Regions from separate parts of the Pseudarthrobacter lactosi genome, predicted to be linked through region 3. Evidence: riboswitches for the same ligand, from Rfam matches in the RefSeq annotation. Region 3 holds a riboswitch; each other region holds the start of a gene.
What was found. Region 3 has a riboswitch for thiamine pyrophosphate ahead of thiO (glycine oxidase ThiO). Riboswitches for the same ligand answer to the same signal wherever they lie in the genome.
Positions count from the first base shown of each region.

Region 1: another riboswitch for thiamine pyrophosphate. It lies ahead of thiC (phosphomethylpyrimidine synthase ThiC); the one in region 3 lies ahead of thiO (glycine oxidase ThiO).
Region 2: another riboswitch for thiamine pyrophosphate. It lies ahead of ACZY0Q_RS18045 (ECF transporter S component); the one in region 3 lies ahead of thiO (glycine oxidase ThiO).
Region 4: another riboswitch for thiamine pyrophosphate. It lies ahead of thiD (bifunctional hydroxymethylpyrimidine kinase/phosphomethylpyrimidine kinase); the one in region 3 lies ahead of thiO (glycine oxidase ThiO).

Region 1 is NZ_JBVAYS010000001.1:910,466-914,627, forward strand. It holds gene trmD (tRNA (guanosine(37)-N1)-methyltransferase TrmD) at 1-88, opposite strand, end outside; gene rimM (ribosome maturation factor RimM) at 89-634, opposite strand; gene ACZY0Q_RS04225 (RNA-binding protein) at 746-988, opposite strand; gene rpsP (30S ribosomal protein S16) at 990-1,406, opposite strand; gene ACZY0Q_RS04235 (hypothetical protein) at 1,610-2,047, opposite strand; gene ACZY0Q_RS04240 (VOC family protein) at 2,161-3,036, opposite strand; TPP riboswitch at 3,190-3,297, shown strand; gene thiC (phosphomethylpyrimidine synthase ThiC) at 3,292-4,162, shown strand, end outside.
Region 2 is NZ_JBVAYS010000004.1:190,377-194,538, reverse strand. It holds gene ACZY0Q_RS18065 (MrpF/PhaF family protein) at 1-206, shown strand, start outside; gene mnhG (monovalent cation/H(+) antiporter subunit G) at 196-618, shown strand; gene ACZY0Q_RS18055 (DUF4235 domain-containing protein) at 666-929, opposite strand; gene ACZY0Q_RS18050 (heme-degrading domain-containing protein) at 971-1,513, opposite strand; TPP riboswitch at 1,570-1,711, shown strand; gene ACZY0Q_RS18045 (ECF transporter S component) at 1,777-2,427, shown strand; gene ACZY0Q_RS18040 (ABC transporter ATP-binding protein) at 2,427-4,100, shown strand; gene ACZY0Q_RS18035 (energy-coupling factor transporter transmembrane component T family protein) at 4,097-4,162, shown strand, end outside.
Region 3 is NZ_JBVAYS010000001.1:1,275,734-1,279,895, forward strand. It holds gene ACZY0Q_RS05855 (thiazole synthase) at 1-410, opposite strand, end outside; gene thiS (sulfur carrier protein ThiS) at 415-651, opposite strand; gene thiO (glycine oxidase ThiO) at 648-1,997, opposite strand; TPP riboswitch at 2,017-2,136, opposite strand; gene thiE (thiamine phosphate synthase) at 2,164-2,940, shown strand; gene ACZY0Q_RS05875 (RNB domain-containing ribonuclease) at 3,004-4,162, shown strand, end outside.
Region 4 is NZ_JBVAYS010000001.1:823,107-827,268, reverse strand. It holds gene ACZY0Q_RS03805 (Rne/Rng family ribonuclease) at 1-1,189, shown strand, start outside; TPP riboswitch at 1,290-1,387, shown strand; gene thiD (bifunctional hydroxymethylpyrimidine kinase/phosphomethylpyrimidine kinase) at 1,370-2,968, shown strand; gene rplU (50S ribosomal protein L21) at 3,241-3,549, shown strand; gene rpmA (50S ribosomal protein L27) at 3,611-3,874, shown strand; gene obgE (GTPase ObgE) at 3,991-4,162, shown strand, end outside.

The DNA of each region.
Region 1 (4,162 bases), 370 kb from region 3:
GCAGGCCGTCCTGGCGGGCCTTGCCGATGAGCGAGAGTTCCAGGGGCGCCAGGTACTCCGGGAAGATGCTGACGACGTCGATTCTCATCTACGCGTTTTCCTCCGGTTCACCGGCGCCGGCTTCGCCATCGTTGACTTCAAAGAGTCCGTCCGGCGGTGTCAGCAGGACAAAGCCGTCGGCCACATTGACCTCCGGAACGATCTGCTCCACGAACGGGACCAGGATTTCCTTGCCGTCCGGCGTTTCAACCACCAGCAGGTCCTGGACGGGCAACGTGTGCAGGGCGGCGACCTTGCCGACTACCTGCGAGCCAACCCGGGCTTCGAGCCCCACGAGTTCGTGCTCGTACCAGCCCTCGTCGTCGTCTTCGTCCAACTCTTCGGTCTCGATGAAGAGCTTTGCGCCACGCAGGGTCTCTGCCTGGTTGCGGGTTTCGATTCCCTCGAACGCGAGCAGCAGGATGTCCTTGTTCCACCGCGCGCTCTCAACAATGAGGGCGCCGGCGGATGCAGGCTCCACCACAAACTCCGTACCGGGAACGAACCGGTCCCCGGGGGCGTCGGTCAGCACCTGGACCGTCACTTCGCCGCGGATTCCATGCGGTTTGCCGATTCGTGCCACCTGAAGCTGCATCTGTTCCTCTGTCTGTGATCGTGCCGGGATTAGGCAATGTGGTGAAAGCACTCCGGCCCCTCCACCGTTGCTGGTGGAAGGGCCGGAGCAAAAACTGATGTTGCTGAGCGCTTAGCGGCGGCGGTCGGTGTCGACGACGTCGACCCTGACCGGTTCGCCGTCTGCCAGTGCCGCCACAACGGTGCGCAATGCCCGTGCGGTGCGGCCCTGGCGGCCGATCACCCGTCCCAGGTCCTCCTGATGAACACGAACCTCGAGGGTGTCCCCGCGGCGGTTGTTCTTCGAGCTGACCTTGACATCGTCAGGCGAATCAACGATTCCCCGGACGAGGTGTTCGAGCGCTTCTGCCAGCAATCTACTCAGCCTCGGTGGTCTCTGCTTCGGCCGGGGCCTCGGCTGCGTCAGACTGCTTTGACTTCTTGGTGATGGCTTCCGGGATAATCACGGAACCCTTCTCCGGGGCGACAAAGGCGACCTTCGGAGCTTTGGTCTTCAGGGTGCCTTCCTGGCCCGGGAGGCCCTTGAACTTCTGCCAGTCACCGGTGATCTTGAGGATCGCGGCAACCTGCTCGGACGGCTGTGCGCCGACGCCGAGCCAGTACTGGGCACGGTCCGCGTCAACCTCGATGTATGAGGGCTCTTCGGTGGGGTGGTACTTGCCGATCTCTTCGATGGCACGGCCGTCACGCTTGGAGCGTGCGTCCATGACGACGATGCGGTAGTACGGTGCGCGCATCTTGCCAAAGCGCTTAAGGCGAATCTTTACGGCCACTTTTGTGGTCACTCCTGTTTCAGAAAAGGGGTAAACCGACGTTCTGCACCCGTGGGGCGGGCCATACTTGAAGGTTCAAAGGACAGGATCCAGACGCGGAGAGAGGGGCCACGCAGATCGAGTACCTATTTATTGTGCCAGATCAGCGTCCGGATTTCGACTTGACACGTACGGATGGAGCAGCCGGCCGGCCACGGCGGGGCCTAGGACGACCAGACATAGACCCCGGTACGCGCGGCGTCATCGATCGAGTTGGCCAACTCGGCGAACTTCTGGACATACGCCCGGGCCTCGGCCACACCGAAGGGCATGTCATCCTGGGCGGCCCACTTTTCAGCGACGTCGTCCAGGACATTACCCTCGCCCTCAGTCTCGTAGCTGAGCAGGTCCGCCAGTGCGCGCACCATGGCCGGTGGAACCCCCAGGAGCGAATCGCTGGCCACGTCAACCATGGCCAGTTCGTAGTCAGCGCCACTGGCGTGCACCGCAGCACCGGCAAGATCGCCAAGCTGTTCGATTTCGAAATCGCTGATGCCGGGAATCCGCAGACCCTGGCCCGCCGGGGAGCCGCCCGCATCCAGCACGACCGCCCGCTTCAGTGCGGCATCGTGAGTGGAAACAAAAATTTCAGTGAAGCCCATGGGAACAACCCTCATTCCGTCGACAGTGCGGCCCAGAAGGACTGCATCAGGTGCCGCCCCGGCCGTTCAGAATCAGCCTAGTACAACGTGCCCCGCACATTTGGCATCCGCACTCAGCGGACGGCGACACGGATCCTGTTGCGCCATGGATCCTCGAAGCGAAGCTCGGCGCCCGTGTGGTGCGAGGCCACGCCGGCGACCTTCAGACGGTCGGCGAGCGCACCGACGTCGTCCGCGGAAGTCACCTCGATGAGCACTTCACCCAGGCCCAGGGTGTCCTTGCGCGGACCGGCGCCGCGGCTGTTCCAGACGTTCATGGCCATGTGGTGGTGATACCGGCCGGCGGAGACAAACAGCGCCTGCCGGTGCCAGCCTGCCGTCTTTTCGAAGCCCAGCGTGCCGACGTAGAAATTGTGCGCCGACTGGACGTCACCCACCTGGAGATGGACGTGGCCCACCCCGGCTTCGGTGGCCTGCTGGCCGGCCACGGACTCCTGGGTCAGGTGCTGCTCAAGGTAGCGCTGCGGTGGCAGTGCCAGGCTGTCCATCACCACATCCTTCCCATTCCAGGACCAGTTTTCACGGGGCCTGTCCCAGTACAGTTCAATGCCGTTGCCTTCGGGGTCATTGAAGTAGAAGGCCTCGCTGACGAGGTGGTCGGCACTGCCTGTGAAGGATCGGGGGTCGTACTGGGCCGTGGTGGCTACCGTGGCAGCAAGCGACGCCTGGTCATCAAAAAGCAGTGCCGTGTGGAACAGCCCGGCCTCTCCCCTGCCAGGCAGGTTCAGGGACGGGGCGGCCGCGAGATGGACCAGAGGGCGCTCCAGGCGGCCGAGGTAGACGCCGCCGTCCTCTTCGGCCACAACCTCCAGGCCGAGTGCGCGCTGGTAGTAATCGGTCATCAGCTTCATGTCGCCCACCTTGAGCATCACGGTGCCCATGGAGAGGTCGGCAGGAAGGAGATCCCGGCTGGTGGCTTCTGCAGTCATTGAACGCTCCCGGTCCATTGGCCTTCGGTCGAAGGCGGCTATGACTTTAATTTACTTGAAGCTTCAATATAATTCAAGTGGTTGAGCAGACTGGTTGCGACCACTTCCCCGTGATTGCTGTCACCGGGCCGCCCTCGGCCTGTGGTAGCTTCGACTTGACCACACGGGAGCCCTTGCAGGGGCTGAGATCGGGCTGACGCAGCCTGCGACCGTTGAACCTGTCCGGGTAATGCCGGCGAAGGAAGTGAGTATTCATTGAATACACAAGAAACACAGCTGATCCCTGCCCAGATTGAGGCCGACAAGGATCAACCGCTCCAGCCAGAAACCCAGTCACTGAAGTCCCACTCGCTGGCGTACATCACCGATGAAGCAACGGGCATCCAGGTTCCCGTGACCGAAATCGCGCTGGAGCCGTCGCCGAACGGCGAAGCGAACGGGCCTTTCCGGACGTACCGCACGGCGGGTCCGGGCAGCGATCCTGTGGTGGGCCTCAACCCGTTCCGCTCGGAGTGGATCGCCGCCCGCGGCGACACCGAGCCCTACAGCGGGCGGGAACGGAACCTGCTCGACGACGGCAGGTCTGCCGTGCGCCGCGGTGCGGCCTCTGCGGAGTGGAAGGGGGCCCAGCCGGTGCCCCGCCGCGCCGTCGACGGCCACACCGTCACCCAGATGCACTACGCGCGGCAGGGTCGCATCACCACCGAGATGCAATTCGTTGCGCTCCGCGAGAACTGTGACGTGGAGCTGGTCCGCAGCGAAGTCGCTGCCGGCCGCGCCATCATCCCCAACAACATCAACCATCCGGAATCCGAACCGATGATTATCGGCAAGGCCTTCCTGGTCAAGATCAACGCCAATATCGGTAACTCCGCCGTGACCAGCTCCATTGCTGAGGAAGTGGACAAGCTCCAGTGGGCCACCCAGTGGGGCGCCGACACGGTGATGGACCTTTCCACCGGCGATGACATCCATACCACCCGGGAATGGCTCATCCGCAACGCTCCCGTGCCCATCGGCACGGTGCCCATCTACCAGGCCTTGGAGAAGGTCAACGGCGAGGCCAACGCACTGACGTGGGAAATCTTCCGGGACACCGTCATTGAGCAGTGCGAGCAGGGCGTGG
Region 2 (4,162 bases), on a different contig from region 3:
CCCGCGGCCCGTCGCTGCTGGACAGGGTGCTGGCCTCCGACGTCCTGCTCGCGATCCTCGGCGCGGCCCTGTGCATCGACATGGCCGTCAACCGGCACCTGAACAACCTGATGCTGCTCGTGGCGCTGTCCATCGTCGGCTTCATCGGGTCAGTGACGGTTGCGCGCTTCGTGGCCGACCGGCGGGAGCAAGCCAATGAGTCCTGAGGCCAGCGTGGTTGATAACGTCATCGATACCGTGTCCGCGGTTTTCCTGGTGCTGGGCGCCTTCATGTCGCTCGCCGCCGCCGTCGGGCTTCTCCGTTTCCCGGACCTGCTGAGCCGCATGCATGCGGCCACCAAGCCCCAGGTGCTAGGGCTGTTCCTGCTCCTGGCGGCCATCGGCCTGCAGCTGCGCACCTGGTGGGTGTGGCCAGTGCTGCTGGTGGCCTGGATTTTCCAGCTGCTGACTGTGCCGGTTTCGGCCCATATGGTGGGCCGCGCCGGTTACCGCACCAAACACCTGCACCGCGAGCTCCTCAGCTCCGATGAACTCGAAGCCGTGGTTCAGAAGACGGCCCAATCAGCCCGGGATGAGTCATCCAGGGATGAAGCGTCCGACGGCGGCCGGCGGGACTGAAGGTCAGTCGCCGGCGGCCTGCGCGCCAGGGTTAGGCGTTGCCAGGGTTAGACGATGTCCTGGGACTTGGCAAAGCGGGTGATGGCCCGCTGCGTGCCGCGGTTGGCAAGCACCTGGATGATGGTGCTGACCGAGGCCGAAATGAGCGCGAACGTCAGCGCCGAGCGCAGGGTGGTGGGAGTGTCTTCGTCCTTGCCGGTGGGGGGCTTCCGGCCGGTGGACTTTTCCCACACGGTATTGACCACCTTGGTGCCGACGAATCCGGCGCCGAGGCTGATAGCCGTGCCGAGCAGCTTGATGAACAGGTTCATTCGTAGAACTCCTTGTGAGCGGATCCGGGACTGTCTTTAGCCTAACCCGGCTGCATGGACTCCAGAATCTCCCGCAGGGCTTCCACCACAAGATCGTGGTCCAGCATCTGGGGCAGGCCCGAGACCGTCACCGTGGCCACGGCGCCCACGCCGGCGACGTAGACCGGGAAGCATCCGCCGTGGGCCGCGTAGACGGTTTCGTCGTACCAGCCGTGGTCCTCGATGCGGCCGCCGTGCAGCCTGCCGCGGAGGCCCACCAGCAATGACGGGATCTCGTATCTGGCGGCGGTGCGCTGCTTGGCCCGGATCCAGTGCTCGTTGTCGGGGGTGGCGCCGTCCAGGGCCACGTGGAACAGGACCTGCTCGCCCTTGGTGATGTCGATCGCGATGGGCAGCCGGCGCGATTTGCCGAGCTCCACCAGCAGCAGCCCCAGGTTGAGGGAATCATCCCTGGTGAAATGGGGAAACTGCAGCTCGCTGATCTCGCCCTCGATGCGGGTAATCAGGGCCTCCAGGAGCCCCGCCGGCTGAGGCACCGTCGCATCGGGATTGAACGCAGTCACAGTCGGGTTATTGGCAGTCATGGCCCACAATCTACTCCTCCCGCGGTGTAAACTTGACCACGCCCATCAGGGCAGATTTATTACGACAGGGGAGCGCCGCCGTCGGACATCACTGGCTTTGCCAGGGAACCGCAGGTGGGCGCTGAGAGTGCGGACAGCCGCAGACCCTCGAACCTGATCCGGTTAGTACCGGCGCAAGGGAGTCGAGTTCTCGAAGTGTCCGGCCAACGGCGGCAGCGCCGCACACCGGGGCACTTTCCCCTCCTGTTCCTCAGGAGGACCGAATGACAACTGCAGCAATCAAAAAGACCGGCAATACCTGGCGTGTTGTGGACATCGTGGTGGCGGCGCTCATCGCCATCACCGGCGGCGTGATCTTCTGGGCCTGGTCCCAGGGCGCCGGCATCGTTTCCGCCCCCATGAACGCCGTTTACCCCCCGCTGACCGGCCTGATCGCCGGCGGCTGGATGATCCCGGCCGTGCTGGGAATGCTCATCATCCGCAAACCCGGTGCGGCGCTCTTCTGCGAAGCGGTGGCCGCCACCGGCGAACTCATCATGGGCTCGCAGTACGGCGCCACGGTGCTGATCTCCGGAATCCTGCAGGGCCTGGGCGCTGAACTGGTGTTCTTCCTGCTGGTGTACGGCAACTTCCGGTTCAAGTCCTTCCTGCACCAGAAGTACAACCTCATCGCCGCGCTGCTGGCCGGTGCCGGGGCGGGCCTGTTCTGCGGCCTCAATGACTCCTTCCTCCCGTGGGGCTGGAACATCGCCTACGAGCCCGCCGACAAGCTCGCGTACATCGTGTTCTGCACCATCTCCGGCGCGGTGATTGCGGGCGCCTTGTCCTGGATCGCCACCCGCGGCCTGGCCAAAACCGGCGTGCTGAGCTCGTTCGCGTCCCGGAAGGCAGCGTCGGAGCCCGTCTTCAACTGATGACCGCTTCCAACGCCGGCACTTCCGGAGTGCGCCCCGCCGCGGTGTCCGCCCGGGGCTGGGGCTGGCGGCATGCCGGACGGTCCACCCCCGCCGTCCGCGGGCTCGACCTCGACATCGCTCCCGGCGAGCGGGTGCTGCTGCTGGGCCCGTCAGGCGCGGGCAAGTCAACGCTGCTGCACGCGCTCGCCGGGGTGCTGGGGGATGAAGGGGACGACGCCGACGAAACCGGTTCGCTGCTGATCGACGGAGTGGTGCCCCGCGGGCAGCGCGGCCGCTCGGGGCTGATGCAGCAGGATCCGGAAACGCAGGTGGTTTTGTCGCGCCTGGGTGACGACGTCGCCTTCGGTGCCGAGAACCTAGCCGTGCCGCGGGATGAGATCTGGCGGCGCGTCCATGAAGCGCTCGACGACGTCGGGCTGCGAAGTGCCGGCGCAGGGTTGAACGCCGGTGGCGGAGCCGGTCTTAATGCCGACGGCGGAGCCGGTTTGGGCGCCGACGGCGGGACTGGTGCCGCCGGGCTCTCGTTGGAGCACCCGACGTCGGCCCTGTCCGGCGGACAGAAGCAGCGCCTGGCGCTGGCTGGGATCCTCGCGATGCGGCCCGGGCTGATCCTGCTGGACGAGCCCACCGCGAACCTGGATCCAGCCGGCGTGCTGGAAGTCCGCGACGCCGTGGGCCGCTGCCTGGACAAAACCGGCGCCACACTCGTTGTGGTGGAGCACCGCGTGTCCGTCTGGAAGGACCTGGTGGACCGGATTGTGGTGCTGCAACCGGGCTCAGCAGGAGGTTCCGCAGCGGGCTCCGCTGGAGGTTCCGCCGGCACGTCCGCAGTCCTGCTGGACGGGCCGCCGGACCAGGTGCTGGCGGAGGCCCGGGAGATGCTGATCGGCGCGGGCGTCTGGGTGCCGGGGTATGTTCCGGCAACGCGCCGCCGCACGTCCGCAGGCTCCGGTGAACTGCTGCTGGCCGCCGAGGATCTGGCTGTCTCCCGGGAGCGTCCGCGGCGCCGCGGCTTCCGGACCATCCCGCCCGTGCCGGTACAGCAGGGCATCACGGCCCAGGTCCGTTCCGGCCACGCACTCACCGTCACGGGGCCCAACGGCGCCGGCAAGTCAACGTTCGCGCTGACCCTCGCCGGACTGCTGGCGCCGGTGGCGGGGAAGGTGTCCGCCGCCGTCGAGCTTTCCGAGGGGGCAGGGATCGACCCCTTCAAATGGAAGGCCAACCAGCTGATTTCCCGCATCGGAACCGTGTTCCAGGAACCCGAACACCAGTTCGTCACCGGCCGCGTGCTGGACGAACTGATGTTCGGTCCGCTGCACCTGGGCCATGGCGAGGAGCGGGTTGATGAACTGCTGGAACGGCTGCGCCTGACGCACCTGGTGGACGCCAATCCGTACACACTGTCCGGCGGCGAAAAGCGGCGCCTGTCGGTGGCCACCGTCCTCGCGGCACACCCGCGCGTGCTGGTGCTCGACGAGCCGACGTTCGGCCAGGACGCCAATACGTGGGCCGAGCTCGCATCGTTCCTCTCCGAACTGCTCGACGCCGGGACCTCCGTGGTTTCGGTGACCCACGACCAGGAATTCAGTGCGGTCCTGGGCGGGGCCGAACTGCGGCTCGGCCCGGCCGCACGCGGCGGCGCCCGCCAGGCAGCAGGTGCGGCATGAGGGATGCCCTGACCCTCCGTGGCAACCAGGCGCTGCTGACGCGCGCCAACCCGCTGGCCAAG
Region 3 (4,162 bases):
TTTACCAGCTGTTCCGTGGCGTCCACCAGCTCCACGGCGTCCGGCAGCAGGGTCTGTTCGTCGGCGATGACTTCCAGCTTGAGCCAGTCGGTTTCCAGCGCTTCGCGGGCGAGTTCCGCCGTCATGACCGCGTCCCGTGCGGTGAAGCAGCCTGCGGTGTTGGGCAGGATCCGGATCCCGTGGTCCACCAGAAGCTGGAAAAGGGACCCTGATTCGGCCGGCGAATAGCGCCGCATGGCCACCGTGGTCAGTTCGGTTCCGGACGCCAGCAGGGCAGCGCCCAGCCCGTCCAGGCTGGGGGCTCCCCCGGTGCCCATGATGAGGCGGGAGCCGAGCTCGACGCCGTCGATCACCAGCCTGTCGGACGCCTCGGGCGGGATCTGTGTGCTGATGTTGCTGGTAACTGTCATGGTGTCAGCCTCCCTGGACTGCTGTGACCAGTTCGACGTCGTCACCTTCGGCGAGCGCCGTGACGAACCACTGGCTGCGGGGTACTACTTCGGAGTTATGGGCGACGGCGACGCCGAGTTTCTGCCCGTCTGTCGCCTGTCCGTTGGCTGCGAGGGGGCGGCCGGTGATCTGGCTGATGAGAGTGGTGATGGAGGCGTCGTCGGCCACGGAATGGCTCGAGCCGTTGAGGGTGATGTTCATGCTGATTCCTTCTGCGGGTCGAGGTCCTTCATGCTGCTGCTGTCCTTGGGTGGGGTCTGCGTGCCGGCCACTTGGTGCTTTCCTGAAAAGCGGGCCGGGCTGAGGGCCCCCCATCGAGGATCTGTCCGGCCGTCAAGCAACTCCCGGCAGATCGCTGCCGCCGCCGGAGCAAGCAGCACTCCGTGGCGGAAGAACCCGGTGGCGATGATCAGCCCGGCAATGTCTCCTGTGCTCCCAGGGTTCCCCGCGTTCCCCGTCGCTGGTGCGGAAACCGGAACGCGGCCCAGGAGCGGTGCGTTGTCCGGGGTGGCGGGCCTAGCTCTTGCCGTGCATTCCAGGAGTTCAAGCTCCGAGACGGCCGGCACCAGGACCTGGGCGTCACGCAGCAACTGATAGACGCCACCGGCCGAGACAGCACCATCACCTGTCCCGGCGAGCGCATCCTCCCGTTGCGTTGCCCCAATCACCACCGTGCCGTCCTGTCTGGGAACGATGTAAACCGGCACACCATGGACCATTCCACGGACAGTGGAAGTGAGGAGCGGTCGCAGGTGCTGCGGAACAGCCAGTCGAAGGATGTCACCGTAGACGGGCCGCAGGGGCAGGTGCAGTCCCGCCGGCAGGCCTCCCAGCGAGGCCGCCTGCAATCCGTTGGCCACGACGGTCTCCCGGGCCTGGACTTCTCCGCCGTTTGCGAGCGCCACGCCGCTGACGCAGCCGTCCTGCCAGAGAAGGGCAGTGGCCCGTTGGTCAACGGCGAATCCCCCGCGGGCACCTGCCACTGCGGTTCCAGCCCCTGATTCATGGAGGGCCAGGACTGCCTGGAGGCACGCCACCAGTTTCCGTGGATCCACTTGGTGGTCGGCGCGGATGTCCAGGGCGCAGGAGATGGCTGGGCTGAGCAAGGATTCCCTGGACCTGGCCTCACGGACAGTCAGGGGTTCCACCACCAGGCCGCTGGCCTGCTGCACGGCCCGGAGGTCCATCAGCGCCCGGCGGTCCGCAGCGTCCGCGCCGATGGCGAGGGTCGGCGTCGTCAGGTATCCGGTCTCGCCGGCCCCCGCCAGGGCGAGGTCTGCCGCGAAGGCGGGCCACAGCCCGGAGGATGCAAGCATCAGCTCCAGGAGGTATTCCTCCTGGTAGTGCAGTTCGCTCACAGGGGCAAGCATGCCGGCGGCTGCCCAGCTGGCGCCGCTCCCGGGTGCGTCATCGATCAGCACAACGGATCGGCCCGCTCGCCGGGCGTCCCAAGCTATTGCGTGGCCGATGACGCCGCCGCCGATGACTGCCACGTCGGCATGCAGCACGGCGGCCGTGCTGGCCGGGACGCTGGTTGATCCAGCCACAGGTGGGCTGCTTGTTGCGGGGGGCATCTGGTTCCTTCCCTACGCCGGTATTAGCCGGATCAGGTCAAGCGGTCGGCTCTGACGCCCTCTCAGCCCGGCCGCTTTATGACGGCTGCAACGGGCTCCCGCAGTACCCGCCCAGTTTAGGGGAATTAGGCTGGTTTCCATGAACGCGCAATACTTCGCCGCTGCAGGCACGCCCTCCGCTACCTCCTCCGCTCCCGATTCCCTGGCCGGAACAGACCCGACCCTCGGTGTGACCACAGGCCTCCCGCACAGTGCCAGGCTCTACCTGTGCACTGATGCGCGCCGGGACCGCGGGGACTTTGGCGAGTTTGTGGACGCGGCTTTTGCCGGCGGCGTGGACATCATCCAGCTCCGCGACAAGTCCATCGAGGCGGCGGAGGAACTGGAGCTGCTGGCCGTTCTTCAGGCGGCTGCCGAACGCCACGGAAAGCTGTGGGCCGTCAATGACCGTGCCGATGTCGCGATGCTGTCCGGCGCCCCCGTCTTCCACATCGGTCAGAAGGATCTGCCTGTTGCGTCCGCCCGCACACTGCTGGGCCGGCGTGTTGCGGTCGGTCTTTCCACGCACACCGCCGAGCAGATCGAAGGCGCCATCCGGCTGTCCGGCGGGCTGCCTGCCGAAGGCAGCCTGGACTACTTCTGCGTCGGACCGGTCTGGGCCACTCCCACCAAACCCGGCAGGGCCGCCGTCGGCCTTGACCTGGTGCGGTACGCGGCCGAAGCAGTCCGCACTGCCGGTGGCACCCAGGCCACGCTGCCCTGGTTTGCCATCGGAGGCATCGATCTTGGCAACGTGGAGCAGGTAGTGAAGGCCGGTGCCGGCAGGATTGTTGTGGTGCGTGCCATCACCGAGGCCTCCGATCCCGCAGCGGCTGCAGCGGCACTCGTGGCGGCCCTGGACGCCGGCGCATCCTGAGAATCCCCGCGTGGCGGACGGTGGGCGTGCACGATCCGTGGAAATCGGGCTAACCTGATTTTCGTGTCACATCATCGGTTGTCCCCCAACGTCCATGAGCAGACCAACGAGCTCGCGGCGGCACTGAGCGCCCTGCGGACCGAGCTGGAACTACCGGGGCCCTACCCGGCAGAGGCGGTCCGGGACGCGGAAGCGGCAGTGGCCGCACACGAGTTGCCGGGCGCTGATCTGACGGACGTGGACTTCCTCACCATCGATCCGGCATCCTCCACTGACCTGGACCAGGCGCTGTTCATCGAGCGGGCAGGCGCTGGCTACCGGGTGCTTTACGCCATCGCTGACGTACCCTCCTTTGTCCGCCCTGGCGGCAGACTGGACGCAGAGACCCGCCGCCGCGGACAGACGTTCTACGTCCCTGACGGCCGTATTCCGCTGCATCCGGAGGTCATCAGCGAAGGGGCCGGCAGCCTCCTGGCCGGGCAGCTCTGTTCCGCCTATGTGTGGGAGTTTGGGCTGGACGACGCCGCACACGTCTCCACGGTGAGTGTCCGCAGGGCCACCATCCGCAGCCGGGCCAAGCTGAGCTACAAGGGAGTCCAGGCCGAACTCGATGCCGGGACGGCCGGTCCCGTGCTGCAGCTCCTGAAGGAAGTGGGGCTCAAGCGGGTTGAACTGGAGCGGCAGCGTGGCGGCGCCAGCCTGAACATGCCCGAGCAGGAAATCGTGCAACTGCCCGACGGCGGCTACCGGATTGCCGCGGCACCGCAGCTTCCGGTGGAGGACTGGAACGCCCAGATTTCCCTGATGACCGGAATGGCGGCGGCGAACCTGATGTTGGCGGGAAAAGTGGGCATCCTGCGCACCATGCCGGCGCCGGACGAGCGCTCCCTGCGCCACTTCCGCCTCCAGACGGAGGCCTTGGGCAAGCCGTGGGACGGCAAAATCAGTTACGGCGAATACCTGCGCAGCCTTGACCCGACAGAGCCCCGGCAACTGGCTATCCTGCACTCCGCCGGCATGCTGTTCCGCGGCGCCAGCTACACGGCGTTCGACGGCACGGTTCCGGACGACGCCGTCCAGTCCGCCATCGGCGCCGCCTATGCCCACACCACGGCACCGCTCCGGCGCCTCATCGACCGCTTCGTGCTGGTGATCTGCGAAGCCCTGAGCAACGGCAAGCCCGTACCGGACTGGGCGCGGGAAGCCCTGCCGTCCCTGCCGG
Region 4 (4,162 bases), 450 kb from region 3:
CACGAAGAACAACCTTGAGGCAGCTGAAGAGGTTGTCCGGCAGCTCCGGCTCCGCGACATCGGCGGCATCATCGTTATCGACTTCATCGATATGGTCCTCGAATCCAACCGAGACCTGGTTCTCCGCCGTATGGTGGAGTGCTTGGGCCGCGACCGGACGAAGCACCAGGTTGCCGAAGTGACCTCGCTGGGACTCGTGCAGATGACGCGAAAGCGCATGGGCACCGGGCTCCTGGAAGTCTTCGGGGAGCAGTGTGAAACCTGTGCAGGCCGCGGAATCGTCACCCACGACGACCCCGTGGAACACCGCCGCGCCAACATCGTAGCCGCTGAGCACCACGTGCAGCGGGTGGACAGCCGGCAGGAACCCCGCATCAACGATCAGCGCACCGACAACACGCGCACGGACAGCCAGCGCCCGGACAGCCAGCCGGGTGGCCGCAATGACCGGAAGCGCCGCCGCGGACGTGGCGGCCAGCCGCTGGAAACGGCGCCGGCAGCTCCGGTCCAGATCCACACGGTCCACCCGGAACCCAGTGATGCCGAGCGCCATGCGAAGGCTGAGGCCACGCGGGCCGCGCTTGCGAACATTGCGGCCGCAGCCCATGCTGCGCACCTGCACGACGACGAAGTTGCCCACGCATCAGCAGCAGCGGTACAGACTCCCGCTGCGGCGGTGCCGGCTGAGCGGCCTGAGACGGACTCCAACGGCCGCCCGGCCGCTGTGCTGACGTTCGGCGGCGAGCAGGTGGTACTGCCGTTCGTAGCGCATCACGAGGACCAGGCGCACGCACCTGCTTTGACGCTTGACCGCCTCGCGGAGGCCTTCGCCCACCTTGGCGAGCCGGCCCCTGTAGCGGAAAGCACGCCATCGGCGGCCCGGTCAACGGACAGCCAGCCGGCCGAAGCTGCCCGTCAGCAGCAGCCGGCCGTGGCGGAGAAGGATTACTCGGACCACACCGAGGAGCCGCGCGCCCGTCGTCCCCGGCGGAACCGGAGTGCCAGCCGTGCCCAGGGCGCAGCCAACGCGACCTCCGTGGAGCATCACGAAGCCGTTACGGCGGCTGCCGTCGGACACACCCACGCCGCGAAGGCCCCGGAGCCCATCAATGCTGCTGTGGCCGACAAGCCAGCGGCCACGGACGCGCCCATCATCCTGGGTGTAGGGGTTCCGGCCTCGGAGCTCTGACTAACAGCAGGGCAAGCCACCACAACGGCGCCCGGACGTACCCGTGAATTACGGGCTGCGTCTGGGCGTCCGGCGTTAAGTCCTGAGGAACGCTAGGCTGGTGATCGACACGGGGTGCCGCGCAGAGTGCCGGCTGAGATCCACACCCGTTGAACCTGTCCGGTTAGCACCGGCGAAGGGATGTCTCCTTTGGCTTCAACTTCTGTCCTTCCTCCTGCACCGCCCGCGGCTGCTCTGTCGAAATTCTCTGCCAACCAGGTTGAGGTCCAGCCGGCGCCAGGCCTGTCTGCCAAGGTCCCGGTGCTCCGTGACGTCCCGCGGGTGCTGTCCATTGCCGGATCAGACCCGTCAGGTGGCGCGGGGATCCAGGCCGATCTCAAGAGCATTGCGGCCCTTGGCGGCTATGGCATGGCGGCCATCACGGCCCTGACAGTCCAAAACACGCAGGGGGTCCGGGCGGTTCACGTCCCCCCGGCATCCTTCCTGGGCCAGCAGCTCGATGCCATCAGCGACGACATCACCATCGACGCGGTCAAGATCGGCATGCTGGGCGACGCTGCGGTGATTGGCGTGGTCCGTGACTGGCTGGAAAAGGTGCGTCCCGCCGTCGTCGTTCTTGATCCGGTGATGGTGGCCACGAGCGGTGACCGGCTGCTGCAGGAGTCTGCTGAGGCAGCCCTGCGGGAGATTCTCCCGCTCGCGGACCTGATCACCCCCAACCTGGCCGAATTGGCCATCCTGGTAGGGGAGCCGCAGGCACGGGGCTGGCCTGATGCGCTCGGACAGGGGCAGCGGTTGTCCGCCGCGACCGGTGCCACCGTCCTGGTCAAGGGCGGCCATCTCGACGGCGGGGACTGCCCGGATGCCTTGGTCAACGCCGCCGGGCTGCTCGCCCACGACGTAGTGGAAGTGAGCGGGGACAGGATCCCCACCCGCAACAGCCACGGCACCGGCTGCTCGCTGTCGGCGGCCATGGCCACGGCCCAGGCCAGACTGGGAGACTGGGAAGCCACCCTCCGGCAAGTGAAGCCTTGGCTGATCGGCGCGCTGCAGGCCGCCGACCAACTGGAGGTGGGGACGGGCAACGGCCCCATCAACCACTTCCACCACATGCAACAGGTTCCGGGAGCCAGCGAATTCGCACAGACGCTGCGGCGGGCGGCGGAGCCGGAACTTGTGGCTATCTACGGGCTGGATTTCATCCGCGATCTGGAGGCCGGCACGCTGGCTGAGGAACAGTTCGCCTATTACCTCGCCCAGGATGCCATCTACCTCAACGGTTATTCGCGGGTCCTGGCCCGGGCCAGTGCGCTGGCGCCCACGGAAGCCGCCCAGCTGTTCTGGGCAAAATCTGCCCGGCAATGCCTTGAGGTCGAATCCGAACTGCACCGCACGTGGCTGAGTACCAGGACTGTGGACTCCGTCCTTGGACCTGTCACCAAGTCTTATGTGGACCACCTGCTGGCTGCCTCAGCCTCCGGCAGCTATGCGGTCCTTGTCGCGGCGGTGCTGCCGTGCTTCTGGCTGTACGCCGAGGTGGGACGGTCCCTCCACACAGAGTTCCTGGCGGCCGGTGCACCGGCGGCGCATCCCTATGCCGACTGGCTGCGGGCCTATGCTGACGAGGACTTCGCGCAGGCCACCCGCGAGGCGATCGCCTTGGCCGACGACGCCGGCCGGAGTGCATCCGCAGATGAACGTGCGGCGATGCTCGTGGCGTTCAGGCACTCGTGCCGGTTCGAGGTGGAATTCTTCGACGCGCCGCGAATTCATTCCTGACAGTCTGGGGCCCGCGTGGCCTGTACGATAGTCAGGCACGGTTTTAGATTGTCAGTGCAGTACCTGCTTGTGGGTCCTATCACAGACAACCGACCGTAACCAGCCTCATTTGCGGCCGAAGGCAAAATTAGCGTATTCTAGATCTTCGGTGCTTACGCCAACACTTGGGTTACGACCCCACGGCGTTGAGGCACAGCGAGAACCCAGCCAAATATGGAATCGGGTTCAGCACGCAAATTTAGTAATAAACGTCGAGAGAAGTGAGTTCCCAAGTGGTGTACGCGATTGTCCGCGCAGGCGGCCGCCAAGAGAAGGTTTCCGTTGGAGACTTCGTTACCCTGAACCGCGTCCCCGGTGGAGCCGGCAGCACTTTTGAGTTGCCCGCACTGCTCCTGGTAGACGGTGACAAAGTCACCTCTGCTGCTGCGGACCTGGCCAAGGTAACGGTTACGGCTGAGATCCTCGAAGACCTCCGTGGTCCGAAGATTGTCATCCAGAAGTTCAAGAACAAGACCGGTTACAAGAAGCGCCAGGGTCACCGTCAGGAATTGACCAAGGTCAAGATCACGGGTATCAAGTAACTCTCCGTTACTGTTCAGGTTCTTCAGCAGATTCCCCAGAATTTAAAGGCAGGCATTTCAAATGGCACATAAAAAAGGCGCGAGTTCCACTCGCAACGGTCGTGACTCCAACGCCCAGTACCTCGGCGTCAAGCGCTTCGGCGGCCAGGTAGTTTCCGCAGGCGAGATCATCGTCCGCCAGCGTGGCACCCACTTCCACCCGGGCGCCGGCGTTGGCCGAGGCGGCGACGACACACTGTTCGCCCTGGCCCCGGGAGCCGTCCAGTTCGGCACCCGCCGCGGTCGCCGCGTAGTTAACATCGTTGCTGCTGCAGCTGCAGAGTAACAAATAGTTCTGAAACGGTGGAGCGGGCCATTTGGTCCGCTCCACTATTCTTTTAACCGCATTACAATCGTCTTGGCGCCCTTGGGCGTCCAGGAAACAGCACTGAGGAGATCCACGTGGCGAGCTTTGTAGACCGGGTAGTACTGCACGTATCCGGCGGTACCGGCGGCCATGGCTGTGTCTCCGTCCACCGGGAGAAGTTCATCCCACTGGGCGGTCCCGACGGCGGTAACGGCGGCGACGGCGGCAACGTCATCCTGCGCGTTGACCACCAGACCACTACCTTGC